Regions from separate parts of the Blautia argi genome, predicted to be linked through region 2. Evidence: a T-box and tRNA genes for the amino acid it is inferred to sense, from the RefSeq annotation. Region 2 holds a T-box; the other holds one or more tRNA genes.
What was found. A T-box is a leader RNA that pairs with one kind of tRNA and senses whether it is charged. The one in region 2 lies ahead of DQQ01_RS02320 (valine--tRNA ligase), so its partner is inferred to be a tRNA-Val.
Positions count from the first base shown of each region.

Region 1: it has a tRNA-Val gene. The T-box ahead of DQQ01_RS02320 (valine--tRNA ligase) is inferred to sense a tRNA for this amino acid. The anticodon was not compared.

Region 1 covers NZ_CP030280.1:19,027-33,534, forward strand. The annotation lists partial or broken gene DQQ01_RS00090 (carbohydrate ABC transporter permease) at 1-108, opposite strand, end outside; gene DQQ01_RS00095 (carbohydrate ABC transporter permease) at 108-995, opposite strand; gene DQQ01_RS00100 (ABC transporter substrate-binding protein) at 1,069-2,415, opposite strand; gene DQQ01_RS00105 (AraC family transcriptional regulator) at 2,738-3,595, opposite strand; gene DQQ01_RS00110 (GIY-YIG nuclease family protein) at 3,592-3,846, opposite strand; gene DQQ01_RS00115 (M23 family metallopeptidase) at 4,067-4,894, opposite strand; gene DQQ01_RS00120 (hypothetical protein) at 5,050-5,922, shown strand; gene DQQ01_RS16815 (hypothetical protein) at 5,935-6,060, opposite strand; gene DQQ01_RS00125 (SpoIID/LytB domain-containing protein) at 6,068-6,937, opposite strand; gene DQQ01_RS00130 (tRNA 5-(aminomethyl)-2-thiouridylate-methyltransferase MnmM) at 6,994-7,560, opposite strand; gene DQQ01_RS00135 (O-acetylhomoserine aminocarboxypropyltransferase/cysteine synthase family protein) at 7,563-8,852, opposite strand; gene DQQ01_RS17960 (hypothetical protein) at 8,877-8,978, opposite strand; gene DQQ01_RS00140 (hypothetical protein) at 9,029-9,340, opposite strand; gene DQQ01_RS00145 (MATE family efflux transporter) at 9,337-10,710, opposite strand; gene DQQ01_RS00150 (DUF6062 family protein) at 10,896-11,669, shown strand; tRNA gene DQQ01_RS00155 (tRNA-Lys) at 12,414-12,486, opposite strand; tRNA gene DQQ01_RS00160 (tRNA-Phe) at 12,495-12,567, opposite strand; tRNA gene DQQ01_RS00165 (tRNA-Met) at 12,574-12,647, opposite strand; tRNA gene DQQ01_RS00170 (tRNA-Thr) at 12,658-12,730, opposite strand; tRNA gene DQQ01_RS00175 (tRNA-Tyr) at 12,754-12,835, opposite strand; tRNA gene DQQ01_RS00180 (tRNA-Val) at 12,857-12,929, opposite strand; tRNA gene DQQ01_RS00185 (tRNA-Asp) at 12,960-13,033, opposite strand; rRNA gene DQQ01_RS00190 (23S ribosomal RNA) at 13,260-14,508, opposite strand, start outside.
Region 2 covers NZ_CP030280.1:457,922-472,429, forward strand. The annotation lists gene DQQ01_RS02315 (endonuclease/exonuclease/phosphatase family protein) at 402-1,460, opposite strand; T-box leader at 1,590-1,825, shown strand; gene DQQ01_RS02320 (valine--tRNA ligase) at 1,906-4,554, shown strand; gene DQQ01_RS02325 (LTA synthase family protein) at 4,571-6,652, shown strand; gene DQQ01_RS02330 (bifunctional folylpolyglutamate synthase/dihydrofolate synthase) at 6,801-8,102, shown strand; gene DQQ01_RS16005 (hypothetical protein) at 8,095-8,244, shown strand; gene DQQ01_RS16275 (tetratricopeptide repeat protein) at 8,254-8,712, shown strand; gene DQQ01_RS16280 (tetratricopeptide repeat protein) at 8,699-9,586, shown strand; gene DQQ01_RS16840 (hypothetical protein) at 9,627-9,755, shown strand; gene DQQ01_RS02340 (STAS domain-containing protein) at 9,918-10,253, shown strand; gene spoIIAB (anti-sigma F factor) at 10,266-10,709, shown strand; gene DQQ01_RS02350 (SigF/SigG family RNA polymerase sporulation sigma factor) at 10,718-11,431, shown strand; gene DQQ01_RS02355 (stage V sporulation protein AA) at 11,507-12,118, shown strand; gene DQQ01_RS02360 (stage V sporulation protein AB) at 12,118-12,534, shown strand; partial or broken gene DQQ01_RS17995 (SpoVA/SpoVAEb family sporulation membrane protein) at 12,591-13,065, shown strand; gene DQQ01_RS02370 (stage V sporulation protein AD) at 13,065-14,078, shown strand; gene spoVAE (stage V sporulation protein AE) at 14,092-14,448, shown strand.

The DNA.
Region 1 (14,508 bases), 440 kb from region 2:
AATCGATGAAATCAAAATCCATAAAAGAGGAAATACCGCAATACTCGTCAGAATAAGTAAATAGACATGACATACTGCATTTCCAATTTTTCCCTGTCTGCGCTTCATTACTTATCCTCCTTTTCCCAACGTCCGATAATTGCAAAGTATCCAATGCATATAATCATCATAAAGATAAACAATAGAACGGTTACTGCCGATGACTGTCCTAATAATTTTGTTCCCCAGCCCATATCATATGCATATAAAGGTACTGTCTGTGTGGAGCCTGCCGGTCCGCCTCCGGTAATCAGATAAATAATATCAAAGTTATTAAATATCCATACAGTACGGAGAACTACAAGAAGTCCCATAACAATCTTGATATGAGGCACCGTAATATAAAGGAATGACTGCCATTTTTTTGCACCGTCAATCTCTGCCGCCTCATATTGGTCTTGCGGAACCGTCTGCAATGCCGACAACACATTAACCATAATCATGGGTGCACCAAACCATATGTTTATCAAAACCAGCACCACAAATGCCAATGTTTTTTCTGTTAAAAACTGAGGTGTTTCATCACAGATTCCCCATTGTACTAAAAGATTTGGCAAAATCCCATATACACCGTTTAAAATCCATTTCCATGAAAAAGCAATAACAATAGATGGAAATGCCCATGGTATAATCAATAAAGTCTTATATACACCTTTTAAGTGCTTTACCCTGTTCAATGCCAGAGCTGCTGTAAATCCTACCAGAAGCTGTCCTGCCAAAGAGAAAATTGTCCATTTTAATGAGTTAAAAAATGAGTTCCAAAACGCTTTATCTGTAAGAATTGTGACATAATTGTCAAATCCCACAAAACTGTAGGTTGGTCTTATCAGATTCTTATTTGTAAAACTGTAAAAAACACTTGAACAAATAGGATAAAGGAATAAGGCGCATACAACAATAATAGCCGGTAATACAAATAGCCATCTTGTTAAATCTCTCTTCCCTGTATGTTTCATATACGTTATCTCCTTTTAGAGGTTGTTACCTGGAATCTATATCATATGCCTTGGCAACAACCTCACTTTATTCTTATTGTGCGGCTGCCTTAAATAAGGTATTTAATTCCTCTTCTGCTGCCTTTGCCGCTGTTTCCACATCAGTTCCATTGGTAATAATATCCTGGAACATTTCTTCTATAACATGCTGATTTACAATCAATCCTGCCTGAAGATTCGGACCATGTTCAAATCCAATTGCTGTTCCTCCTGGAATCTGAGAACTGATAACTTCCTCTGCATGCTGGAACTGCTGAATGGTTTCATTGTTTTTGTATGCATCTAAATCTTCAATACCCGAAATGGATGGAAGCATACCTACTGGCTGAGATGCCAGGAAATCCAAGTAATTTTCTTCTTCGTACAAAGTCTTGATAAATTCTTTACAAATATCCGGGTGTTTTGAATTTTTCCATACTACAATCGGCTGATTAGAGGTTGTAATTCCTTTTTGTTCGCTTCCGTCTATAGTAGGAATTGGGTAACAGTCCACATACTGTAATAAATCAGGAGAGTTCTGCTGAACACCGCCAATCTGGAAACCTGAATTAAAATCAAAAGCTGTTTTTCCCTGATAATATAAGGTTGCCTGGTCTAAAACATCATAATTTACAGAATCTTTTGGTGAACAGTCTTCATAAACCTTCAACCAATAGTTAATTCCTTTAATTGCCAAGTCACTGGTTAAGTTTGCTGTCAAATCATCATTTAAAAGGCTTCCACCACCGCTTCTGACATAGAAATTCAGGAAGTTTGTTGCCTGAAAATCATTGGAACCGCACGGGAAGGATAAACCGTAAACACCGTCCTTTGTCAGCTTTTTGGCTGTTTCATACAACTCGTCCCATGTTTTAGGAACTTCCAGCCCATTTTGTTCCAGCAAATCCTTTCTTACCCACATAACCATTGCATGAGAATATAATGGAATGGAATAATTGTTGCCGTCTACCGTACCTTCATTGATTGCGTTTTCTGAAAACTTATCTCTTCCGATATCATCAATTAAATCATTCAAAGGAACTAATGCATCTGAATTAATCATCTCTGTTACATGTCCAACTAAGGCAGTACTCATATCCGGTACATTTCCTGACGCGAGTCCTGTTGTCCATTTTGTATAAAAGTCATTCCAGGAAAAGGTTTCAATCTTAATATTTACTTTCGGGTTTTCTTCCATAAACTTATCTGCTGCTGCCTGAATGGTATCTAATCTTCCACCCTGCGTAAAGGAATGCCAAAACGTAATATCACCCTCCAGCTCTCCATCTGCATTTACAGAGCTTTTCGGTTCTTCGTTTCCATTTCCTGAATCACCTCCGCAGCCTGCAAAAGACCCTAATGTTAAAATTCCGGCTAACAATAATGCAAGTTTCTTTTTCATAATCTTACTCCTTTCGTTTGTAATTTTTCATCATTTTTTATAACACTTTTCACAATTTCCGTCCTATATTTGTGTCTTTTGTTTTTTATAACTAGATTTTACCTTTTTATACTGTACAATACCACGGACTATCCATTCATTAATAGCACAAAACAGCGCTTTTACTTCCATATTGGTGTATTCTCTATTTTTCCACAAAAAAATCTCTTTTTCCACTTCCTGAAAAAGAGATTTTTAGTCATTTTATATAGTTTCAATCTGTATATCTTCATAAAATTATATATTCTGTATGCTATTCCTCACTTTATAGGACTAATCAACACTATTCCTTAGATATTTTCCTATACTGATTTGGAGTCACACCAAAATATTTTTTAAATACACGGATAAAAAAATTAACATCTTCATACCCTACACTATATGCAATATCACTGACACTTTCTGCTGATAAAAGCAGTCGTCTTCCTGCTACCATCATACGCATATCTCTAAGATATTCTCCCGGGCTTTTCCCAGTCTGTTCTTTAAAAAGCTTGCGAAATCTGGTTTCTCCCAGACCTGCCATATCACATAACCTTGCAGTTGTATAATTTTCTGTAGGATGCAGTACCATAAAGTCCACAACTCGCTGGATTCTCTGATCCATTTGCTCTGTTCTGACTTCTGCACCACCCACTACTTCCCGTTCTATTTGTTTCTCATGTTTTCCTGCCCTTCCGATAATTTTCCCAATCAACAGTTCCAGATATCCTCGAACCAGAAACATTCTCTCTGCTCCATCAGAATGTATAGCCCCATAAATCCTGTCAAAATATTCTTTTTCTCCCTTATCTTCCAATACTTCCGGCATCTGATAATAATCTCTCAGAAAATCCCCTCCATCATAGGAAACAGACATATTAAACCGTATGCTTGTAAAAGAGAATGTATCTCCCAAAGCATGACAGGACAGCACGCAGCCCCTTGGAAGATAAACAACCTGGTTTTTCTCCACCACAAGTTCCTTCCCATCAATAATAAAAATCGCCTTTCCTGCCGTAATATAACGCAGCATACTATAAGGGATTTTACTCTCCGGCATATACCAGGCTCTGCCAAATGAATATTTATCTACATAAAGGAAATTAATTCTTACCCCTTCAATATACGTTTTTTCGGTTCCTTCTCCGCCCTTTTTCATACCTTCTTCCCGCCTCTCTCTATCAGCCTGTCCTTTTCCTTCCTGCTCATTTTTTTTATCCCTGCCTCCCGGCTCATAGCCTCCTGCTTTGTCAGAAACTCCTCATAATACACCAGCTCCACCGGAAGCCGCACCCTGGTATATTTTGCCCCTTTCCCTGCATTATGGCAGGCAATTCGTTTCTCCAGACAGTTTGTCCACCCTGTATAAAGTGTACCGTCGCCGCACCGTACAATATATGTATAGTTCACCTGTTTTTTCCTTTCTGTTCAAGGTTATGTAGCGGACGCCTCATCTGCTCTGTCAAGCCAAACAGGACGCCCTCTCTATAATAAAGCTGCCGATTAAGAAGTATTTCACACCATACCGGAGGCTGCGCCTCTCATACAAAGACTGTAAGAAGAAAATCGGCTGCGAATTATCTTTCGCATACTTTATTATACTCTGGAAGAATGCATTTGTGAATGATTCTTACGGTAAATATTCCATAGGGTCAAGGGATACGCCATCCTTACTTAATGCAAAGTAAAGATTTGCCCCTTCCTCTGTATAATATTTGGTAGGCTCATTGATATACCCAAGGACAGCTCCTGCTGTCACATATTCTTCTGCCTGGAACGGTACGTCCTTTAACTGTCCGTACACTGCCTGATAACCATTTCCCATATCTACAGTCACTGTTGTGCCTGTTTCTTCATTTTCCAGTACAGATACAATTTTTCCATTGGCAACAGCGGCTACCGGAGCGCCAACTTCTGCTGAAATTGCCACAGCCGGATTCAGCTTGTACACATTCAACGTAGGAAAGTAAACAGTATTGTCCATGTTATAATCCAGCACAACCTGTCCGTTTACCGGCCACTCCATAAGAGAGCTTTCCGTAAAATTAATATCCGGCGCTGCTGCCACACCTGCCTGATTCTGTGCCTGCGCTGCCACGTCCTGGGCTACCTGCGCCTCTGCGTCTGTTTCTGCCTGTGCTTCTTCTGCTGACTCTTCCTTGTCTGTATCCTCTGGCAAAGCTTCCTGCTCTGCTGAATCTTCTGTTGCAGTATCCTGTTCTTCCTCTACTGTCTTTGTTCCTTCCACATCAGATGTATTCACATCTTCGGTTTCTTCTTCGTCCCGTTCTTCTGTTTTTATTGCCTGGTCAACAGAATCCTCCTGGTTCTCCTTAACAAATTCTTTCTCATTCGGTGTGCTTTTACTCCCGGACTGATATACAGTCACACAGGTAACTACCAGTGTCAGTGCCAGTAACCCTCCCAGGGCGGCACGAATTTTCCCTTTTTTACTCATATTCTTCACCTCTGCCTATAATTGGAACACTTCTGCCCCTTTTCTTGTTTTCAATTATAGGATTGCCGGAATATGAAAACTTATACACACAAAAGAATAGCTTTCCGGCCTCTTTCATGATAAAATATTTTTATCAAACACGGAGGTTCTTGCATATGAAAAAATATCTTTTCTTTTTGTTTATGGCAGTACTGCTGCTTTTGGACGGATTTGTCCTGATTTTCTTTTATCAGACCACAGCAGCGCCCCCTTCCTATTATATTTGTTTTTGGGCAGTTCTTGCCGTTACTCTGCTTTTTCTGCTATACTGGATTTTTTTCAGAAAAAAACTCCGTGCAGACATAAAACGCTATATTCCCTTTTGCTGTACCCTTGCCATACTGCTGCTCAGTCTTCTTCCTCTTTACAGCGGTATCCGCGACCTTACCGCCAAATCAAATCCCGAAGAAGCGACATTGACACAAGTAGAGTTTTCCAAAACAAAGCATACCCTGTTTGGAATTTCCCTTGGCAACACCTATTGCATGGAAGGCACTGACCCATGGGACAAGAAAGTCAGCATTGCAGTTACCAAAAAAGAATTTGACACTTATTCCTATCTGCAGCCAAAAGGAAGTCTGGACAAAGACAGCCCGGAGATCCGATACAAATACGCACCGGATTCCAAATTTATCGTAAAATATCTGCCCGTATCCAAAAAAGCCGTTCATGTATTGGAAACCACCCCTTCTCCGCTGACCTACAAAACTAATGTTTCCAAAGAAATTCAGGCAGAAATTACAAAAATCACAGACAGTTCTACCATAGAAGCCTCCATCACTGCTGACAATGACGCTTATGGGCTGAAAAAGGGAGATGCCGTCATACTGAATGGAAGTATGACAATCCTGTATCCCTACAATGTGCAGGGCTTTTATGAATTCAAAGAAGGCGACCAGATTTATTTCAATACCGAAAGCATAGAAGACGGGGACACTCCCATTCTGCATGTTTCTGTCCTGAATCTTCAGACAGAAGATGCGAAATAACAGCTTTCTGCTTTAATCAAACAGCAAAAATAAAGTTCCAACTGCCGCATAAGAAAGAAACTCAGCGAAACAGCCCAGCGCAGAAGTCTTACTCATGCGGCAGATTACTTCAACAGTATAATATCTCTCCTCTGCCATGCACTCCTTACGGAGTTTCCTTTCCCACATCTTCCACTTTCATTTCCGGAAAAAAATATCCTAAAATTTCCTTATAATTTTTCCCTTCCAATGCCATCTGATGTGCCGTGTACTGGCTCATACCCAGCCCATGTCCCACGCCTTTACACAAGAACCGCACCTGCTCCTCTATTTTCTGTATGGTGAAGCAGGAGGACGGCAGCTTCAAAATTTCCCGTACCTGCTCCCCCTGAAATACCTGATTTCCAATCTGTATCTCCATGACATATCCTGCTCCGTCTGCAGATTTTATTTCCACAATTCCCTCTCCCATCTGAAAGCCGGGATAGAGCGCCTTCAATTCTTTTTCCAGCTCTTTTTGCGTAAAATAACAGCCCTCCACATAAAGAGGACTGTTTATATCCTTTGTTGTTTCCACAGACGGCACATAAGAAAAACGTTCCCCTAAAACCTCTTTTCCGTCCCTTGTTTTTCCTGCGCTCAGGGCATGATACGGCATTTCCCGGAGTTCTCCGTTTTTCTTTAGCACCTGTCCTTTTGTTTCTCGGGCTGCTCTTTGAAAGCGCTTATATTGCTGCAGCCTCTCCCCATTCATATGCTTCTTTTTAATATACCGGGCAGCGTTTTGTATCATTTCTTCCTGTTCATCAGGGTTTGCATACAAATTCGTTCTGGCAAGAACCACCTGCGCGCAAATGGCTTCCTCCCCATATTCCCAGGAAATCTGCGACGCTGCCACAGGTGCAGCATACGCTTCTATATCCGGCTTTTTACTGAATGGACATGCCTCCCGTCCCAGGAGAATAACCGTAAAAATCCAGGGCAGTACAGGAAACAGCACTGCTGCGAAAATACATGATTCCTTTTTTTTGCTCATATCTTCACAAAACCTGTATTTTCCTTACTGTTATCCTATGCCTGCCCTGTCCTGTCCTATCCCTTTTTCACTACAAATGCCGGAATCGGCGGGTTATTTTCCCGATTATAATACTGATTCACAATGACAATATACTTTCGGCTGTCCAGGTTTTTCAGAAATTCCAGAATCCGGTCTTTTTCTTCAAATCCTGTATCTCCGCCGCTATAGATGCAAAGAGCCATAACACCGCCCTTTTTTAAAAGCTTCAGCCCTGATTCCACTGCCAGAACACTGGTGTCTGCCTTGGTTGCCAGCTCATGTTTTCCACCGGGAAGGTATCCGAAATTAAAGTAAATCCCGTCCACGGTTTCTGCCTCTACATAATTTTCCATATGAATATGGCTGTCCAAAACCAGACCGGCGCGCTCCCGAAGCCCTGCTTCCAAAAGCCGCTTCTCCGTAGTTTCAAGCGCCTGTTCCTGAATATCAAAAGCCAAAACTTTTCCTGTTTCTCCTGCCAGTTCACACAAAAACTGTGTGTCGTGTCCGTTTCCCATAGTCGCGTCAATATAGGTTCCGCCCGGTTTTACCTGCAAACGAAAAAGTTCATGACTCCACTCTGTAATCTGATATGACCTCATCTCTATTTCTCACTGGCTGCAAGCGCCTGCTCCAAATCCTCCAAAATATCCTCAATATGTTCAATTCCTACAGACAGACGAATCATTCCCGGAGATACTCCTGCTGCCACAAGCTGCTCATCATTCAACTGTCTGTGGGTATGGCTTGCCGGGTGCAGAACACTGGTCTTTGCGTCAGCTACATGGGTAACAATGGACGCCAGTTTCAGGCTGTCCATGAATTTCACAGCCGCTTCTCTTCCACCCTTTAACTCAAAGGAAATAACGCCGCAGGTTCCCTTTGGCATATATTTCTGTGCCAGTTCATAATACTTATCTCCCGGAAGTCCCGGATAGTTTACCTTGCTTACCAGAGGGTGCGCTTCCAGGTATTCCGCTGTTTTCTGTGCATTATAGCAGTGTCTTTCCACTCTCAGCACCATGGATTCCAATCCCAGATTCAAAATAAAGCAGTTCATCGGAGATGGGATAGAACCCAAATCTCGCATAAGCTGTGCATTAATTTTTGTAATATAAGCCGCTTTTCCAAACTGTTTGGTATATACAACTCCATGATAAGATTCGTCCGGCTGTGTCAGTCCCGGGAATTTTTCTGCGTGTGCTTCCCAGTCAAAATTTCCGCTGTCCACAATGGCGCCGCCTACCTGTGCTGCATGTCCGTCCATATATTTTGTGGTAGAATGTGTGATAATATCTGCTCCCCACTGAAATGGATTACAGTTTACCGGTGTAGCAAAGGTATTGTCCACAATCAGCGGAACTCCATGACTGTGAGCCAGGTTCGCCATTTTCTCTATATCCAGAACTACCAAAGAAGGGTTTGCAATGGTTTCTGCCACAACCGCCTTTGTATTTGGACGGAAAGCTTTTTCCAGTTCTTCTGCCGGTGCATCTACGTCAATAAACGTACATTCAATTCCCATCTTCTTTGCCGTAACACCCAATACGTTCAAAGTACCGCCGTAAATGGCTGAAGCGCAGATAACATGATCTCCTGCCTCACAGATGTTAAACACTGCGTAGAAATTGGCAGCCTGACCGGAAGAAGTCAAAACAGCAGCCACGCCGCCCTCCAAATCTGCAATTTTTGCTGCAACAAAATCATTGGTAGGATTCTGGCAGCGTGTATAAAAATAACCGTTATCCTTTAAGTCAAACAATCTGCCCATTTCATCTGTAGTATCATACTTAAAGGTGGTACTCTGATAAATCGGCATCTGTCTTGGTTCGCCTTTTTTCGGTTTCCAGCCGGACTGGATACATTTTGTTTCAATACGATATTCTCTGCTCATTTTGTCCTCTCCTGTTCTTAAAATTTATCTTACTATAAGCTTCTGTCCCAACATCACTGCTGCCAGACAGATTCCCACACTAAGCGCCATATAAACTGCTTCTGCTACTGCTTTTCCCTGCTTCATCAGGGAAGAACTCTCCAGTGCAAAGGTTGAAAAAGTAATAAATCCACTCCTTACCTTCTGTAATACTTCTGCCCAAACAGCAGAATTCCGACAAATAACACAATTCCGACTCCCAGAATTGCCAGTGTCACTTCCTGGCTGATATGATATTTTACACTCAGTCCAACTAACAGCAGCATATCCAATCCAATCACGCACACAGCGCCTCCAACAGTTCTCATAAATTTTCTCTCATTCTCCGGGGATACACCGCTTCCAAACCGTTCTCTTATCATCGAAGATTTTCCCTTTACCGCCAGAAAAACCCCACCTCCGATAATCAGAACGCCCAGAAGCACCATAATCATTTCACTGGTATTCATACAGACCTTCCTTTCATTTCCTTATAATTTTTATAGAATTTCCTGAATACAAGAGCAAACCATACCGGAAGTACGGTTCCCTTTAATACGCAGGAAAGGCTAAGCGCCCACCAAACTCCGTTTAATTCCAGAGCAGTTGCAGAAAGCAGCATGGCTGTAGGAATACGCAGAGTATTAAACACAATTCCTGTCACAGAAGGCGGAACCGTTTTTCCCATACCCTGGAACGCTCCGGTTGCCGCTCCTTCCAGACACATAAAAATTTCAGAAATTCCTATAATCCGGAGGTAATCCACACCCATAGGAATAACCTCTTCCTCGGTAATAAAAATGCGGAAGAAAAATTCCGGAAACACCAGAAGCAAAAAGCTGGTAAATGCGCCCCACACCGCCATAATCACCAGGGCTGTGCGGTATCCCTTCCGAATTCTCTCGCCTTTTCCCGCACCATAGTTCTGTGCAATAAAGGCATTGACCGCAGTAGAAAATCCTCCTGCCATCATCCAGGAAATGGACTCAATCTGGCTTCCCACCTTCTGCACCGCAACGGCGGCATCACCCCAGCCTGCAATCAGACGGGCAATGACCATGGAAATAGAGGAAAACAGGGAATCCTGTATTGCCGGCGGAAATCCTATTTTCACCATTTCCTTTACATATTCTTTTCTGGTTTTCACAAACAAATGCAGGTTGGCAAAAATAACCGGTTCATGCCATACTGCCCGCAAATACAACACAAATACAATCACCTGTGCCAGGACAGTTGCCATAGCGGCTCCGGCTACCTCCAGCCTCGGAATCGGCCCCACTCCAAATATCAGTACAGGATCTAAAATCAAATTAATCAACAAACCTATGGTGGTTACCCGAAAGGTTGTAACCGTGTTTCCCATAGCTGCCAGAATTCCTCCAAGCACCTGGTCTAAAAAGGAAAACACTACCAGACCGCAGGTAATCATCAGATACAATCTGGCGTCCCAGATAACCTTTAGACTATTTAACTGAAAAAATGCAATCAACTGGTTATTCAGAAGCAAACTGATAATTCCGTATAGAATTCCCAGAAACGCTCCCATTCTGAGCGCTCCTCTTGCATATTCTGCTGCTGCCGCTTTATCTCCTGCGCCCAGCTTATGCCCCACGGTCACTTGTCCGCCAATCCTGGGAATCGTAGTCACGCCGTTTGCCAGCCACATAAACATACCCGCCGCGCCAACTGCCGCTACCGCACCGCTTCCCAGTCTTCCAATCCATATCATATCAACCAGGTTATACCCCATTTGTATGAAAGAAGTCCCCATAATAGGAAACGCCAGCCTTGCCAGAGTTCCTGCTATAGGGCCATTTAACAAATCTATTTTCTTTTTCATAACAACTCCATATTTTCTTATAAAACTCTTTCTATATAGTTTATCAGACTGACAATACCTGTGTAAACACTTAATTTCAGTAATTTTGTCATTATTCCTGTATTTGCCCATTCCCCTTCTTTTCTTTATTTTTCTTCTGTGGTAATCTTATATTATATCTTTTTAAATTTAAAGGAGCGAAGCAAATGAAAGAAAAAATTTACACAATCCCTCTTATGGACGCTTTCCGCGCCCAGGACGAATGTCCCTTCTGCTTTATTGAGCGGAATCTGGAACAGCACGCCATAGATTTTGTGCTGGGTTCCGGTGCTTCTTATATGGAAGACGATGTCCGTGCCGAAACAGATAAAATGGGGTTTTGCCGCACACATTATAAAAAAATGTTTGACTATGGAAACCGTCTTGGCACAGGTCTGATCCTCACCACCCATTTCAAAAAGAAAAACGAAGAGCTGAAACAGCAGATAAAAATGTTCTCCCCTGCCAAGGCTTCCATGCTGGGGCATTTCAAAAAAACAAAAGTAGATTCTGAGAACCCTCGTACCAACATTGGCGCCTGGGTAAAAGAACAGACCTCCACCTGCTATATCTGTGATTATTACCGCAGTACCTACAACCGTTATCTGGATACCTTCTTTGAACTCTATCGCAAGAATCCGGAGTTCCGGGAACTCTTTCAAAATAGCAAAGGTTTCTGTATCCCCCATTTTGCAGATTTAGTAGAAACAGGGGATACGCTTCTTTCAGACAAAGAAAAGCAAAGCTTCTATACTGACCTTTTTGCTCTTATGACCGAAAACCTTCAGCGGGTGACCGATGACCTGGAGTGGTTCTGCGACAAATTTGACTATAAAAACAAAGATGCGGACTGGAAAACCTCCAAAGATGCAATCCAGCGCGGTATGCAAAAAGCAGCCGGCGGCTATCCTGCAGACCCGGTATACAAAGCTGAAAAATAATCAAATAAAAAGGAATTATAAAAAAAGCATAAATCAGAATTTACCTTTTTCATTTTTCTTTTAGTTTTTTGTCATAAATTGTCCTTATTTACATTGTATAGTATTACTTGTAAAAGCCAATAAGACTTTTTTCAAAATCTTTTTCTTTTCATATTACTGGCAATGAGTTGCCAGTAACTCCTTCTTTTTTATGAAATAAAACAGGAGCAGGAATCTATCCCCCTCGGATTCCTGCTCCTGTCTTTTTATATCCCTCTTTATTTTCTGCTTTTTTCTTTTATTAAGACTTCTTTTATGATTTCATCACAGTTTTATCACATTTACCCTGTATAGTATAACTTGTAAAAGCCGATAAGACTTTTTCAAAAATCTTTTTCTTTTTCATATGCCGGTATGAAAACCGGCTCTCCTTCTTTTTAATATTATAAATATCAAAAAAAAGGAACCAGAATCAACCTTCCCCCCTCATTGATTCTGGTTTCTTTTTTATTACTTTAAATTCCGTAAAAGGATACCCTTTAAAAAGGAAATAACAATTCTTTTTATCCTCACTATACATTCACTTTTTCGTTTTTTGTGGATAACTCCTGCATATTTTTTCTGTTTTGGGGATATTCAGAGATGTCATTAGAATATCAAAACTATCTCATCGGCATTTCTATAATATGGATTGGCATATAGATACATTTTATATAGACAAAAAAATTGACCCAAATCCTAATGGATTTGAGTCATATTTCTTAGTGAAGCATCGGGGATTCGAACCCCGGACAACTTGATTAAAAGTCAAGTGCTCTACCGACTGAGCTAATGCTCCATAGAAAATGCCCAGAGCCGGAATCGAACCAGCGACACGAGGATTTTCAGTCCTCTGCTCTACCAACTGAGCTATCTGGGCATTGAGTAGCGGGGACAGGATTTGAACCTATGACCTTCGGGTTATGAGCCCGACGAGCTTCCAGACTGCTCCACCCCGCGATAATATCTAAGCCGATGATCGGACTCGAACCGATAACCTGCTGATTACAAATCAGCTGCTCTGCCAATTGAGCCACATCGGCGTGATGTGGTATTCAATTTTAAATGGGCGATGGTGGATTCGAACCACCGAAGGCGTTGCCAGCAGATTTACAGTCTGTCCCCTTTGGCCACTCGGGAAATCGCCCTTATTTTATTTTAAGAGTAAATGGGACCTATAGGGCTCGAACCTATGACCCTCTGCTTGTAAGGCAGATGCTCTCCCAGCTGAGCTAAGATCCCATAAATCTTGCTACCTTCTTTTGAAGGTAACGACCCAGAAGAGACTCGAACTCTCGACCTCCGCCGTGACAGGGCGGCGCTCTAACCAACTGAGCCACTGGGCCATTCCTGAAGATATATATCTTCAAAACCGCATACACAAAACCAAACCATTTCCAACTTACCGTTTTATGGAGTCTTCGGCTTCTTCCGTTCCGAAGCGGTCATTCCTAAATGCTCCGCATTTACTCATGTCCTTTGCTTCGCAAATGACTCCGGTGCCACTTCCACGTTTCGGAATGTAAACATTCCTCTCCGTTCCAGTTTCACCTCCGCCGCTTTCTCCACTATTAGGTCAAGCCCTCGACCGATTAGTAACAGTCAGCTCCATACATTGCTGTACTTCCACCTCTGTCCTATCTACCTCGTCGTCTTCAAGGGGTCTTACTTCTTTCGAATGGGATATCTCATCTTGAGGGGGGCTTCACGCTTAGATGCCTTCAGCGTTTATCCCTTCCAGACTTGGCTACCCGGCCATGCTCTTGGCAGAACAACCGGTACACCAGCGGTCCGTCCACCCCGGTCCTCTCGTACTAAGGGCAGCTCCTCTCAAATATCCTACGCCCACGCCGGATAGGGACCGAACTGTCTCACGACGTTCTGAACCCAGCTCGCGTACCGCTTTAATGGGCGAACAGCCCAACCCTTGGGACCTACTACAGCCCCAGGATGCGATGAGCCGACATCGAGGTGCCAAACCACTCCGTCGATGTGAACTCTTGGGAGTGATAAGCCTGTTATCCCCAGGGTAGCTTTTATCCGTTGAGCGATGGCATTCCCACTTAATACCACCGGATCACTAAGCCCTACTTTCGTACCTGCTCCACCCGTCGGTGTCGCAGTCAAGCTCCCTTCTGCCTTTGCACTCTTCGAATGGTTTCCGACCATTCTGAGGGAACCTTTGGGCGCCTCCGATACCCTTTCGGAGGCGACCGCCCCAGTCAAACTCCCCGCCTGGCATTGTCCCACCGCCGGTTCACGGCGGCTGGTTAGAAACCCAATACTGCAAGGGTGGTATCCCAACAGCGGCTCCCACACAACTGGCGTTATGTGTTCTCAGCCTCCCACCTATCCTGTACATGCAATACCGAGTCCCAGTACCAAACTGGAGTAAAGCTCCATGGGGTCTTTCCGTCCTGGCGCAGGTAACCAGCATCTTCACTGGTATTTCAATTTCACCGGATGCATTGTTGAGACAGCGCTCAAATCATTACGCCTTTCGTGCGGGTCGGAACTTACCCGACAAGGAATTTCGCTACCTTAGGACCGTTATAGTTACGGCCGCCGTTTACTGGGGCTTAAATTCAAAGCTTCGCTTGCGCTAACCTCTCCTCTTAACCTTCCAGCACCGGGCAGGCGTCAGCCCATATACCTCACCTTTCGGTTTTGCATAGACCTGTGTTTTTGCTAAACAGTTGCTTGAGCCTATTCTCTGCGGCCACATCTCTGTGGCACCCCTTCTCCCGAAGTTACGGGGTCATTTTGCCGAGTTCCTTAACAATGCTTCTTCCGCCGGCCTTAGGATTCTCTCCTCATCCAC
Region 2 (14,508 bases):
TTTTTTATGGAATTGCCGAAAGGTGAACCTGAACTTATAGAATTATGCGTTGATTAAATGGCAGGTGGTATATTCCCTGATTCCATGTTTCCTGTTAAACTGTTTTCCGGTTTTGTCTTCCCGCAACAGACCAAACCGCGTACCCTCCGCAGAGTACAGGAAAGCTTCGTGACCGGAATCAGGGGGTGTCCATCAAAAGCAGAGAAAATGGAAGTACATGAAAGAAATAAAATATAAATAAATTAAATAAATATAAGAGAGGCTGCCTCAGAAGGTACAGGAAAAAAGACTTTCCATATACACTTTCCGGGGCAGCCTTTTCTGCTTTATAGGAAATTTCATTTTCTATAAAGCAAAAACGCTTTGAGAGATTCTTTTTTATACGGTCAGAAGTGCAGACCTTATTGGAACTGCACTTCTAAAAGAACCGGCTGATGGTCGGTATAGGCAAAATCTGTATTGACAACAGAAATATCGGAAACTTTCAGATTGTCCGATACAATAAATCCGTCCAGAACATACACCTGAGAAGTTTCATAGGAGCCTGTATAAGGTGCATTTAACAGACGGCAGGTGGGATAGCTGTCATCCACGGCAAAAGAAAAATGCTTTGGCAAGTCCTTGTGCTCAATCGTGCCAGGAACCCAGTTTTCAGTATCGTGAATCGGATAGCTATCCATACCCTCAAAGGTCTGGTTAAAATCCCCTCCTGCAATGACATAATTGCCTGCTGCGTATTCCTCTGCCAGCTTCTTTGCCAGCATTTTGCTCTGTGCCTCTTTTCCCTCTCCGCTGTCATAGGCCTCCAGATGAAAATTAATCAGCACCAGCTCTGCATCTGTATCCTTTAGAGGAATGCGGGTTTCCAGCATACACCGCTTCAGATTGCAGGTTTTTATCGGCCAGGTAAAGGATTCCGGAAGGGAAATTCTGGAGGCAGAGTCTGCATGCAGGTCTGTCAGGGTAAGAAGTCCGCTGTTCACCTTTCCGATAGGGGGAAGGGGATATGGCACAAAATCACATTTGAAATTGCAGGCAAAGACACTGTCCATGTTGAGAGCGTTTTCATAGTATTCTGCTTCATTCAAATGATAGGAACGTTTGGAATCCGTGTCCACCTCCTGGAGGAAATATACGTCAGCAGGATTGTCAGACAGGATTTTTTCAATCCCCTTTAAGTTGTCCTGTACCTGCTTTTGGCTGTCCGGCTGTACTCTGGTTCCGCCGTCCATAAAGAAATCCTCACTTTTATCGAGTCCCGCATATCCGGTGTTAAAGGTCATAACACGAAAGGTAGCTTTATTGGAAAGAATCCGTGCGCCGGAAGGCGGGGGCAGGCTTTCTATCGGCCTGGGACGATATTCCCGAATAGTCAGCCAGAGGACGCCCAACAGCAGAAGAACCACTGCAAAAAGAAGGACAAATCCGGCTGTTTTCAGGATTGTTTTTGTTTTGTTCATGGTAAGCACCTCCTGGAAACATTGTAGCATAAGGGGTAGGGATTGAACACCCAAATACAGGGAGATTAGAAAGATTTTAGAATTTCCTGTCTTGACAAAGCAGTGCTTTGTGCTTATGATATTCCTCAGAAAAAGGTAATGAGAAAGAGGAGTACATTTTGGAAGCTGGCAGAGAGGACGATTCACAGGCTGGAAGATTGTCCGGGCAGGAAGAGATGGAAGGTAGCTTTTGAACCGGGAGGCTGAAGGATCAGACTGTCAGAAATACAGAGAAAAGGGTTTGGTAGGTTTCCACGCGTCGTCTGCGTTAAAGGACTTCAAAGTGATAAATTAAGGTGGTACCGCGATACGAAGTCGCCCTTTGTAACTATTTTTCAGAAGATGGTTATGGGGGCTTTTTTATTTCATAGGAAAATGTGCCCTATAACCAGAAAGAGGAGGAACTATGAGCAAAGAGCTTGCAAAAACTTATGATCCGAAAGGATTGGAAGACCGTATTTACCAGAAATGGCTGGACAACAAGTATTTCCATGCCGAAGTAAACAGAGATAAAAAACCATTCACCATTGTTATGCCCCCGCCAAACGTTACCGGACAGCTTCATATGGGACATGCCCTGGACGAAACCATGCAGGATATTCTCATTCGTTTTAAGAGAATGCAGGGCTATGAAGCCCTTTGGCAGCCGGGTACAGACCATGCAGCCATTGCCACTGAGGTAAAGGTTATTGAGAAGCTGAAGGAACAGGGCATTGACAAGAACGAAATCGGCAGAGAGGAATTCTTAAAGCATGCCTGGGAATGGAAGGAAGAGTACGGCGGAAAGATTATCAACCAGTTGAAAAAGCTGGGTGCATCTGCAGATTGGGACAGAGAGCGCTTCACCATGGACGAGGGCTGCTCAAAAGCTGTGCAGGAAGTCTTTATTAAGCTGTATGAAAAAGGCTATATTTATAAGGGCTCCAGAATTATCAACTGGTGTCCTGTGTGCCAGACTTCTATTTCTGACGCAGAGGTAGAACATGAAGACCAGGACGGATTTTTCTGGCATATTAATTATCCGGTAGTGGGAGAAGAAGGCAAATTTGTGGAAATCGCGACCACACGTCCGGAAACTCTTCTGGGAGATACTGCGGTAGCAGTGAATCCGGAAGATGAAAGATACAAAGACCTGGTAGGAAAAATGCTGAAGCTGCCTCTTACGGACAGAGAAATTCCGGTTGTGGCAGATGAATATGTAGACAAAGAATTTGGAACAGGCTGTGTAAAAATCACACCAGCCCATGACCCCAATGACTTTGAAGTAGGAAAAAGACACAACCTTCCGGAAATTACCATTATGAATGATGATGCTACCATTAATGAGCTGGGCGGCAAATATGCAGGCATGGATCGTTATGAAGCCAGAAAAGCTATGGTAGAGGATTTAAAGGAACTGGGACTTCTGGTAAAGGTGGTTCCCCATTCTCACAGTGTAGGAACTCATGACCGCTGCAAAACCACAGTAGAGCCAATGATTAAGCCACAGTGGTTTGTGCGTATGAAGGAAATGGGCGAGGCTGCCATTGAAACACTGAAGGAAGGAAACCTGACCTTTGTGCCTGAACGTTTTGACAAGATTTACATGCACTGGCTGGAAAATATCAGAGATTGGTGTATTTCCCGTCAGCTCTGGTGGGGACACAGAATTCCGGCTTATTACTGCGATGAGTGCAGAGAAACCGTTGTGGCAGCAGATATGCCGGAGAAATGTCCGAAGTGTGGCTGCACTCATCTGCATCAGGACGAGGATACCCTGGATACCTGGTTCTCCTCAGCCCTGTGGCCGTTCTCTACTCTTGGCTGGCCGGACAATACAGAGGAAATGGATTATTTCTATCCCACAGACGTGCTGGTAACCGGATATGATATTATTTTCTTCTGGGTGATCCGTATGGTATTTTCAGGCCTTGAACAGACCGGAAAGACACCGTTCCACCATGTACTCATTCATGGTCTGGTAAGAGATTCCCAGGGTCGCAAGATGAGTAAATCCCTTGGAAACGGTATTGACCCGCTTGAGGTTATTGACAAATACGGCGCTGATGCCCTGCGTCTGACTCTGATGACCGGAAATGCGCCCGGAAATGATATGCGTTTCTACTGGGAAAGAGTAGAGGCAAGCAGAAACTTTGCTAATAAGGTATGGAACGCGTCCAGATTTATTATGATGAACCTGGAAAAAGCAGAGGTTCCGGCAGAGATTGACCTTTCCTCCCTTACCAGTGCAGACAAGTGGATTCTCTCCAAGGTCAACACACTGGCAAAGGATGTTACAGAAAATCTGGATAAATATGAGCTGGGAATTGCAGTACAGAAAGTCTATGACTTTATCTGGGAGGAATTCTGTGACTGGTATATTGAAATGGTGAAGCCTCGTCTTTACAACGAAGAGGATACTACAAAGGCAGCGGCTCTTTGGACTTTGAAGACCGTGCTTGCCAATGCCCTGAAGCTTCTGCATCCATATATGCCGTTTATTACAGAGGAAATTTTCTGTACCTTATGCCCGGAGGAAGAATCCATTATGATTTCATCCTGGCCGGAATTTAAAGAAGCGTGGAATTTCGCAGCAGATGAGGAAGCTGTGGAAATGATGAAAGAGGCGGTAAGAAGTATCCGTAATGTTCGCACAGGCATGAACGTACCACCAAGCAAAAAGGCAAAGGTTTATGTTGTGTCTGAAAACGAAGGGGTAAGAGAAGTATTTGAAAACGGGAAGGTTTTCTTTGCCTCTCTTGGTTATGCCAGCGAGGTGTTGGTGCAGGCAGACAAGACGGGAATCGCAGAGGACGCAGTATCGGCAGTGACCTCTGACGCAGTCATTTACATGCCTTTTGCAGAGCTTGTAGATATTGAGAAGGAAATCGAAAGACTGAAAAAAGAAGAGGAAAAACTGGAAAAAGAACTTGCGCGCGTAAACGGAATGCTGAAGAATGAACGTTTCATCAGTAAAGCACCGGAAAGTAAGGTAGCGGAGGAACGCGAGAAATTAGAGCGTTATACAAATATGATGGAACAGGTGAAGTTAAGACTTGCACAGCTTCAGCCTTAATAAGGAGAAGAACGCTATGAAAGAAACCAGAAAAGTATTAAGTATTAAGTATCTTAATATGTTTTCCGTTCCCCTGCAGATGCTTGCCGTCTGCATCGGGTACTTCTTTATAGAGGCAATTTCCAGACATTCCCTGTGGGAAGCCATGGATTTTATGAAGGAACGCCCTTTGGTGTTCCTTTATAATGCCTTTTTAATTTTTACCACAACCCTGATTGTATACCTGTTCAGACGGAGGGTGTTCTGGAGAACCATCTGTGTGATTTTCTGGCTGGGTCTGGGAATTATTAACGGTGTGCTGTTAAGCAACCGCGTCACCCCCTTTACCGGTCCGGACTTGCATCTGATTACGGATGCATTTCAGATCGCAGACAGGTATCTGTCCCCGTTTTTCTTTGTGGTGGTAGTCATTGCCGCCATACTGGCAGTTATTGGACTGATTATTCTGTTTTTCAAGGGACCGAAATACCAGGGGAAAATGAGCTACAAATTAAATGTTCCGCTGATTTTAGCCGGAGTTCTGGCATTTGCAGGAACCACAAAGCTGGCGCTTGACAAAAGAGTGCTGTCCAATTATTTCGGCAATATTGCTTTTGCCTATGAGGATTACGGCTATCCCTACTGTCTGGCTACCACGGTATTTAATACCGGTATCGGGCTTCCCAGAGGTTATTCAGAGGAGAGTGTTGAAAAAATTGACAAGAGTGAGGATACGCTGCCAAAGACAGGAGAAAAACGTCCGAATATTCTGTTTTTACAGTTGGAATCCTTTTTTGACCCGGAGCTGGTGGAATACCTGGATATTTCCGAAGACCCGATTCCGAATTTCCGCAAGATGATGAAGGACTATTCCTCCGGGTATTTCAAGGTACCGTCTGTAGGCGCAGGTACTGCCAATACAGAGTTTGAAACCATTACAGGAATGAGCATGCGCTATTTCGGACCGGGGGAATATCCCTATAAGAGCGTGTTAAAGGAAACCACCTGTGAGAGCGCGCCTTATGTGCTGAAGAATCTGGGTTACGGTACCCATGCGATTCATAATAATGAAGCCAATTTCTATGGAAGAAAAAATGTGTTTGCAAATCTGGGATTTGACAGCTTTACTTCCGAGGAATATATGGCAGAACAGGACGATACGAACCCAAACGACTGGATCAGAGATAAAAATCTGACAAAATATATTCTCCAGGCCATGGAGTCCACAGAAGGGCCGGATTATGTGTATACTATTTCCGTACAGGGACATGGAGATTATCCGGAGGAACCTGTGCTGGAAAATCCTAAGATTAAAGTCAGCGGTGCAAGCACTCAGGCTGAGAATTACAAGTGGGAATATTACTGCAACCAGATTTACGAAATGGATCAGTTTGTAAAAGAACTGACAGACACTCTTTCAAAGCTTGATGAGGATGTGGTTCTGGTGATGTATGGTGACCATTTGCCTACCATGGGCCTTACGGTTACAGATATGAAAAATAAATATCTTTTCCAGACAGAATATGTGATCTGGGATAACATGGGATTGGAAAAAAAGGACAAAAACCTGGCAGCTTATCAGATGGCAGCAGAGGTTCTGGACAGAGTGGGAATCCATGAGGGAAATGTATTCCGTTTCCACCAGGCAAGAAGAAACACCAAGAATTACCAAGTGGATCTGGAAATGCTGCAGTATGATATTCTGTATGGAGAAAAGTATATTTATGACAGGGAAAATCCTTTCGAACGGGTGAAAATGCATCTGGGTGTGGAAGATGCACAGCTTGAAAGCATTCAGCAGATTTCAGAAAATCAGTATTATATCAAGGGAGCAAACTTCACACAGTCCGCATTTTTAGAGGTAAACGGCGAGCTTATAGAAGCGAATTTTGTAGATGAGAATACCCTTCTTGTGCTGGATACCCAGCTAACGGAGGAAGATAAGGTAGACGTTGCGATCCGAAGCAACAGTTCCACGCACAGGGTGCTTACAAGGACAGAAAAATATATCTACCATGAGCCTGAGGCAGGCAGCAATAAAGCAAAATTAGAACCGATTATTACCGAAGAACCCGAAACAGAAGTAACGGAAGAAAGTCAGAAAGAAAAGGAAGAATAAAGGGAAAAACTTTTTGGCAAACCGACATAATTTGCTTGCATATTGTCACCACTTCATTATAATGGTAAGTGACCGTACAGGAAGTACAAAGCTCCATTACAATGAAGTGGTACTTTGCATTACGGGCAAAAGACGGGAGGAAATCAACTTGTTTACATACGAAGAAGCAGTAGCTTATATTGAAAATATACCGAAATTTACAACGAAAAATAAATTGGAACACACCAGGAAATGTCTGGATCTTCTGGGCAGTCCTGATAAAGATAAAAAAATAATCCATGTAGCCGGGACCAACGGAAAGGGAAGCGTCTGTGCGTTTCTTTCCTCTATGCTGGAGCAGGGGGGCTTTCGCTGCGGACTGTTTACCTCTCCTCATCTGGTGAAAATCAATGAGCGGTTTCAGATTAATGAAGTTATGATTTCAGACGAGAGATTTACAGAGGCCTTTCTGGAAGTGAAAAATCTGGCAGACCGCCTGGTGGAAGAAGGAGATTATCACCCGACCTATTTTGAATTTCTGTTCCTTATGGGAATGATTGTGTTCAGACAGGAAAATGTGGATTACATCATTCTGGAAACCGGGCTGGGAGGAAGACTGGACGCAACCAACTCTGTGACAAAGCCCCTTGCCTGTGTCATTACCTCAATCAGTCTGGACCATGTGGAATATCTTGGGGATACCATTGAAAAGATTGCAGGGGAGAAAGCGGGAATTATCAAAAAAGGCGTGCCGGTGATTTTTGACGGCAACCGAGAAGAGGCGGCAGCGGTGATAAAGGCAAGAGCCGAAGAACTGGGATGTCCCTGGTATGAAGTAAAGGAAGAGCAGCAGAACATGCTGGATTATACGCCAGAGGGAATCCGCTTTTTATCTGCTTCCGGAATTTACGGAGATACGGAGCTTTTTGTTCCTTTTATTGCCAGGTATCAGATGATGAATGCAGCTTTGGCGCTGGAAACCATGGGCGTGCTGAGAATGGTACATGGTCTTCAGAAAGAGGCGTTAAAGGCAGGAATCTGCAGTACCAGATGGCAGGGCAGAATGGAAACTATTTTGCCGGGCGTGATTGTAGACGGGGCGCACAACGAGGACGGGATTGCCAGATTTGTGGAAACCGTATCCTATTTCCAGAAGGACTATCCCATTACTTTGCTGTTTTCTACCGTTGCGGATAAGGAGTTTCCAGATATGATAAAGAGAATCTGCGAGGGACTTGATTTTGCAAATGTCATTGTCACGGAAATCTGGGGAAGCAGAAAGCAGTCATCCAGGGAGCTGGCAGAACTGTTTCGTTTAAATGGCTGTGAAACAGTGTTTGCAGAGCCTGATGCAGGGAAGGCTTTTGACCTGGCATATAAAAAGAAAAAGGACGGCTTGCTTTTTGTGGCAGGTTCGCTGTATCTGGCGGGGGAGATTAAGGATTATGTAAGGAGGAACGTACATGATTAATTATGAGGAAGAACTGAAAAAATTCCAGCCCTGTCTTGATGTAGATGATGCGGAAGGGGCGATTTATCATCAGGATTTGACCGATGTCATAGACATTTTGAAGGAAATGATAAAAGAGAACCAAAGCACTTCGGATAAATAGGAGAAGATTATGAATTGTATTGTATGTCATGCACAACTGACGGCTTCGGACTATTGCCCAAAGTGCGGGTGCAATGTAAAAGCCCTGAAAAAGGTAAACGCGCTTTCCAATCTCTATTATAACCAGGGGCTTGAGAAGGCTCAGATTCGGGATTTGTCAGGAGCGATTACCTGTTTAAAGAGAAGTCTGAAAATGAATAAGCTGAATATCCAGGCAAGAAATCTTCTGGGGCTGGTATACTTTGAAACAGGAGAAGTGGTGGCAGCGTTGTCCCAGTGGGTAATCAGTAAAAATATGATGCCCCAGGGAAATCCTGCGGAAGGCTATATTGACAGGCTGCAGAAGAATGCCAACCGTCTGGACATGATTAATATCAGTATTAAAAAGTATAATCAGTGTCTGGAATATTGCAGAAACGGCAATCCGGATATGGCAAAAATGCAGCTGAAAAAAGGTGCTTTCCAATAATCCCAAGCTGATTAAGGGCTATCACCTTCTGGCGCTTCTTTATATGCAGGAAGGGGAATACGAAAAAGCCAGAAAGAGATTGAAGGCAGCAGCCCGGATTGATAAAACCAATACTACCACTCTGCGGTTTTTAAGGGAAATCGAGGAGCAGACAGGGCGGGCTACCAGTCTGGATTCCAGATTTAAGATAAAGGAAAAAGAGATAGAGAAAAAGGATGGAAGCGTGATTTACCGCTCTGGAAATGACACCATTATCCAACCGCCGGAATACCGGGAAAAATCTATTACTAATACCTTGGTAAATCTGGTGCTGGGCCTTTTGGTAGGGGCGGCAGCCCTGTGGTTTCTGGTAGTTCCGGCAAAGACCCAGAAAATCAATCAGGCAGCAAATAAAAAGGTGGTAGAATACAGTGACAAAATGGCGACTCTGTCTGCAGAACTGGATCGTATGCAGAAGGATATGGACGCGTCCACGGATTCTGTCAGCACAGCGAAGAGCCAGATTGATGCAGCCAATGCCAAAGCCGCCGGCTATGAAAATCTTATCAAAGCATGGCAGGCCTACCGGGATGGCAGCTATGGCACAGCGGCCAATGCCATGGAGGGAGTTGCCCCGGACGCGCTCTCTGTAGAAGCGAAGGGCATGTATGACACCATTATGAGTGAAATTGGCGGCACGGTGAAGGCAAATTACCAAGCTGCAGCAGGAAGCGCCATGGAAGCCGGGGATTATGACACCGCTATTTCCAATCTGGAAAAAGCCCTGGGTATTGGCTCGCAAGATAGCAATACCATGTTTAACCTGGCTCAGGCTTATGATAAAAAAGGAGATACCCAAAACGCAAACAAGTGGTATCAGAAAATTCATAGATGATTATCCCGGCACAGAGGATGCCCAGAATGCTGCTGATTATATGCAGGCAAACGGCGGTCAGGCAGCAGATGCAGATGAGGGACAGGCAGATAACGGCGAAGACGGAGAAGAGAACTCCGGGGAGGTTCAGGGCGCTTCTGAGGGAGAGCCTGTGACACAGGACGAATAGAATAAAAAACAAAAGAGAAGCCTTGAGGAAAAGGGGCTGTCGTAGCAGATGCAGATCTGAAAACAGAGAAATTTCGGAATGCAGTCTGGGCGGCAGCCCCTTTTCTGCAAAAAAAATTTGGATTGCACCAAAGGGAGCAGGTGCGGAAAGGGGAAGAAAAAAATGGAAGAAACCATGGTAAAGCGGGGAAACAGGCTGATTGTCTATGTACCCAGAGAGCTGGATCATCATTTTGCAGAGCAGATAACCGAGGAGCTGGACAGCGAGCTGGAAAAGGGTACGGTGCGGCAGTTGGTGTTTGATTTTTCAGCAACTACCTTTATGGACAGCTCAGGCATCGGTATGCTTATGGGACGGAAGCGGCTTTTAAGCTGCTGCGGAGGCACGGTAAGCGCCATTCATGTCAGTGACAGAATCTGGCGTATTATGCAGCTTTCTGGAATTTACAAACACATGGAAATCAGTCAGGAAGCGGTGTGGAACCGCAAAATGCGATAGGAGGGGAGAAAAATGACGCATACAAATAAAATGGTGCTGGAGGTAGAGAGCCGTTCCTGCAATGAAGGTCTGGCAAGAATTGCCGTTGCTGCCTTCAGCACACAGCTAAATCCCACCCTGGAGGAGGTGGCAGATATTAAAACTGCTGTGTCAGAGGCAATTACCAACTGCATTGTCCATGCTTATGAAAAGGAAACGGAGTGGATTCGCATTGAGTGTTCTTGTCAGGAAAGAGAGCTGACTGTCATTGTCCGGGATACGGGAAAGGGAATTGAAGATGTGAAAAAGGCGATGGAGCCTCTGTTTACCACAAAGCCGGAGCAGGACCGCTCAGGAATGGGATTTGCCTTTATGGAGGCCTTTATGGACAGAGTATCTGTAGAATCCAGTCCAGGTGCGGGAACGTCCGTAACCATGAAGAAAATCATAGGAAGACAGAAGCCTGTCTTTGATTAGGAGGTTGTATGGATAATATCCTTGCCCTTATCGGGCGCGCGCACCAGGGAGATAAGAGAGCAAGAGATATACTGACAGAGAAAAATATGGGGTTGGTACACAGCATTGCCGCAAGGTTTAAAAACAGAGGAGTGGAGATGGAAGACTTGGTCCAGATAGGGTGTATCGGGCTTTTAAAGGCCATAGACAAATTTGACCTTTCCTATGATGTGAAATTCTCCACCTATGCGGTTCCCATGATAACCGGGGAGATTAAGCGGTTTCTGCGGGACGACGGCATGGTAAAGGTCAGCCGTTCCTTAAAGGAAATGGCGGCAAAGGCATATGCCCTGCGGGAACAGTTGATTTTAGAGAAAGGGCGGGAGCCGCAGATAGAGGAACTTGCAAAAGAACTGGGAGTGTCCAGGGAGGAATTGGTGCTTGCCATGGATTCCCAGGGGCAAGTGGAATCCCTGCAGAAAACTATTTATCAAAGCGATGGGAATGAGATTTCCTTAGGGGAGCGGCTGCCTCAGGAGGAGAATCAGCAGGAAAAGGTGGTAAACCGCATGTTTTTGGAGCAGGCGCTGAATACGCTGGACAAAAAGGAAAGAGAACTGATTTATCTCCGGTTTTTTCAAGACAGAACCCAGAGCAGTATTGCCGGGGAACTGGGTATGTCCCAGGTACAGGTTTCCCGCATGGAGAAAAAAATTTTAAAGCGGCTGCGGGAAAAGCTATAAAAAAGCAGGGGAATATTTCACAAAAAAACAGCCATACTAATTTCTAAAGCAAGAGGCAAGGAGGCTGTCAGATGAGTGAAATTTTGTATATACAGACAGAAAAAAAACGTGGAGGTATACCAGCCGGAGGTGTACCTGCAGGATGTGGCAAAGCTTGCCTGTGGGGATGCCAGAGTGCTGAACCGGAATAAAGTCCGCAGGATATTTACCATTCCAGATGAAAAGCCGGGGCGGTATGTGGTTTCCGCAGCGGATTTGATTCATGCAGTGGCAAAGGAAGAACCAAATGTAGATGTGACGCATGTGGGAGAAGCCGACTTTATTGTGACTTATGAGGGGAAAAAACAGGGAAAGATGTGGATAAGCTGGTTAAAAACAGCCATGGTATGTGCAGTAACCTTTTTTGGCGGCGCATTTTCCATTATGACTTTTAATACAGATGTGGATACCTCCGGGCTGTTTTCTCAGCTTTACCGGCAGTTTACAGGAGAGCTTTCCACAGGGCATACCATTCTGGAATTTGCCTATTGTGTGGGGATCGGGCTTGGAGTTGTGATTTTTTTCAATCACTTCGGGCACTATAAGCTGACCCAGGACCCTACGCCTATGGAGGTACAGATGCGTGTTTACGAAGATGATGTAAACCGCACCCTCATAGCCGTAAAAAACAGAGGAGGAAAAGCATAATGTGGCAGGGAGAGATTCTGGCAGCACTGGCAGCGTTAAGCGGCGGAGCCATTGTGGCTACCGCCCTTGCTGCCTTTATCATTGAACTGGGCATCATTCCCCGTCTTGCCGGAATTACCCATACCGCCAAACATATACTTTTGTACGAAAACTGCCTGATGCTGGGAAGCTTTCTGGGAAATCTGGTATTTATCTATGATTGTTCTCCTCCTCTGGGGCAGATTTTCCTGGCGTTTATGGGGCTTTGTTTTGGAATCTTTCTGGGTTGCTGGATTATTGCACTGGGCGAGGTAGTAAATGTCTTTGCCATTATGGCCCGCCGTTTGGGGCTGAAGAAGGGCACAGCCCTGATTGTACTTTCCATTGCTGTGGGTAAGACGCTGGGAAGTCTTGTGCAGTTCTTTTTGTGGGGATAAAAACAGAAAAACCGCACAGACTAATGGAAAAATAAAATAAGGAAGGTGATTTCCTCATGCAACCACAATCTGAAACTCAACAGAGAAAAGCAAAAGAATACGAACAATATGTAAAACAGAAGACCCCTACCCACAGCCTGCCTTTAAACATGGCAGGAGCCTTTGTTTGTGGAGGGCTGATTTGTACGGTAGGGCAGGTGATTTTAAATATCTGCAAAAACATGGGTATGAACCAGGAGATAAGCGGAGCCTGGACGTCCCTGATTTTGGTGCTGCTCAGTGTGCTGCTTACCGGTTTTGGCATATATCCCAAGCTGGCAAAATGGGGCGGGGCAGGAACTTTGGTTCCCATTACCGGATTTGCCAATTCTGTGGCAGCCCCGGCCATTGAATACCAGAAGGAGGGACAGGTTTTTCGGCATTGGCTGCAAGATTTTCACCATTGCAGGGCCTGTGATACTCTACGGAATTCTCACCTCCTATTTTTTGGGACTGGTTTATTATTTTCTGCATTTATGGGGGATTGTGTAATGGAACAGATGATAGGAAAACAGAGTATACAGTTTGAACGGGCCGTGCATATTTTAAGCGCTGCGTCCATTGTAGGAAAAAAAGAGGGTGATGGCCCCCTGGGGAAATATTTTGACCGGGTGGGAGAGGAGGACGGACTTTTTGGCTGCCAATCCTGGGAAGAAGCAGAGAGTTTTCTTCAAAAGGAAGCGGTTTCCATGGCGATTCAGAAGGCCGGCATTGAGAAATGGCAGCTCCGTATGATTTATGCAGGAGATCTGCTGGCGCAGACCATTGCTTCTTCCTTTGGTATTATGGGATTTCATACCCCTGTCTATGGTCTGTACGGAGCATGCTCGACTATGGGAGAGGGACTTTCTCTGGCATCCATGGCAGTGGCAGGGGGATATGCAGAATATGTGGCAGCCGTAACCTCCAGCCATTTTGCCAGCGCGGAAAAAGAATTTCGCTTTCCCCTGGGCTATGGAAACCAAAGACCGCTTTCTGCTACCTGGACAGTTACGGGAAGCGGAGCCTGTATTTTGGGAAGAAAGGGCGGAAAGGCGAGAATTACAGGGATTACCACAGGAAAAATCGTGGATTTCGGACTAAAGGATTCCATGAACATGGGAGCCTGTATGGCGCCGGCTGCCTGTGATTCTATTTACCAGAATCTCATGGACTTCAATCGTCTGCCGAAGGATTATGACCGGATTATTACCGGAGATCTGGGACAGGTAGGACAGGAGATTCTCTTTGATCTTTTAAGAGAAAAGGGCTTTGACATTGAAAAGCAGCATATGGACTGCGGCATTGAAATCTTTGATGCAGCGACTCAGGACACCCATGCAGGAGGAAGTGGCTGCGGCTGCTCGGCAGTGACCCTGGCGTCCTATATCCTGCCAAAGATAGAAAAAGGAGAGTGGAAGCGGGTGCTGTTTATCCCTACAGGGGCTCTGCTTTCCAAGGTGAGCTACAACGAGGGAAACAGTGTGCCGGGCATTGCCCAGGCTGTGGTAATTGAACATTGTTAAGGAGAAGGGAAACATGGACTATATAAATGCATTTTGGGTGGGCGGATTGATTTGTGCTCTGGTGCAGATTTTACTGGAAAAGACCAAGCTGCTTCCAGGAAGAGTAATGGTACTTCTGGTATGCGCCGGGGCGGTGCTTGGAAGTATAGGGCTTTATGATAAACTGATTTCTTTTGCCGGGGCAGGAGCAAGCGTACCTCTTCTGGGGTTTGGAAATACCTTATTCAAAGGTGTCAAAAAAGCCGTGCTTGAGCATGGGTTTCTGGGACTTTTCATGGGCGGTTTTACAGCCAGTGCAGTGGGGATTTCCGCAGCTCTGATTTTCGGATATATTGCCAGCCTTATTTTCCGTCCTAAAATGAAAAATTAAAGTACACAAGGTGTTAAAGAATTGTAAAAATGTATGAAAAATATAAAGATAAGAGAAAAA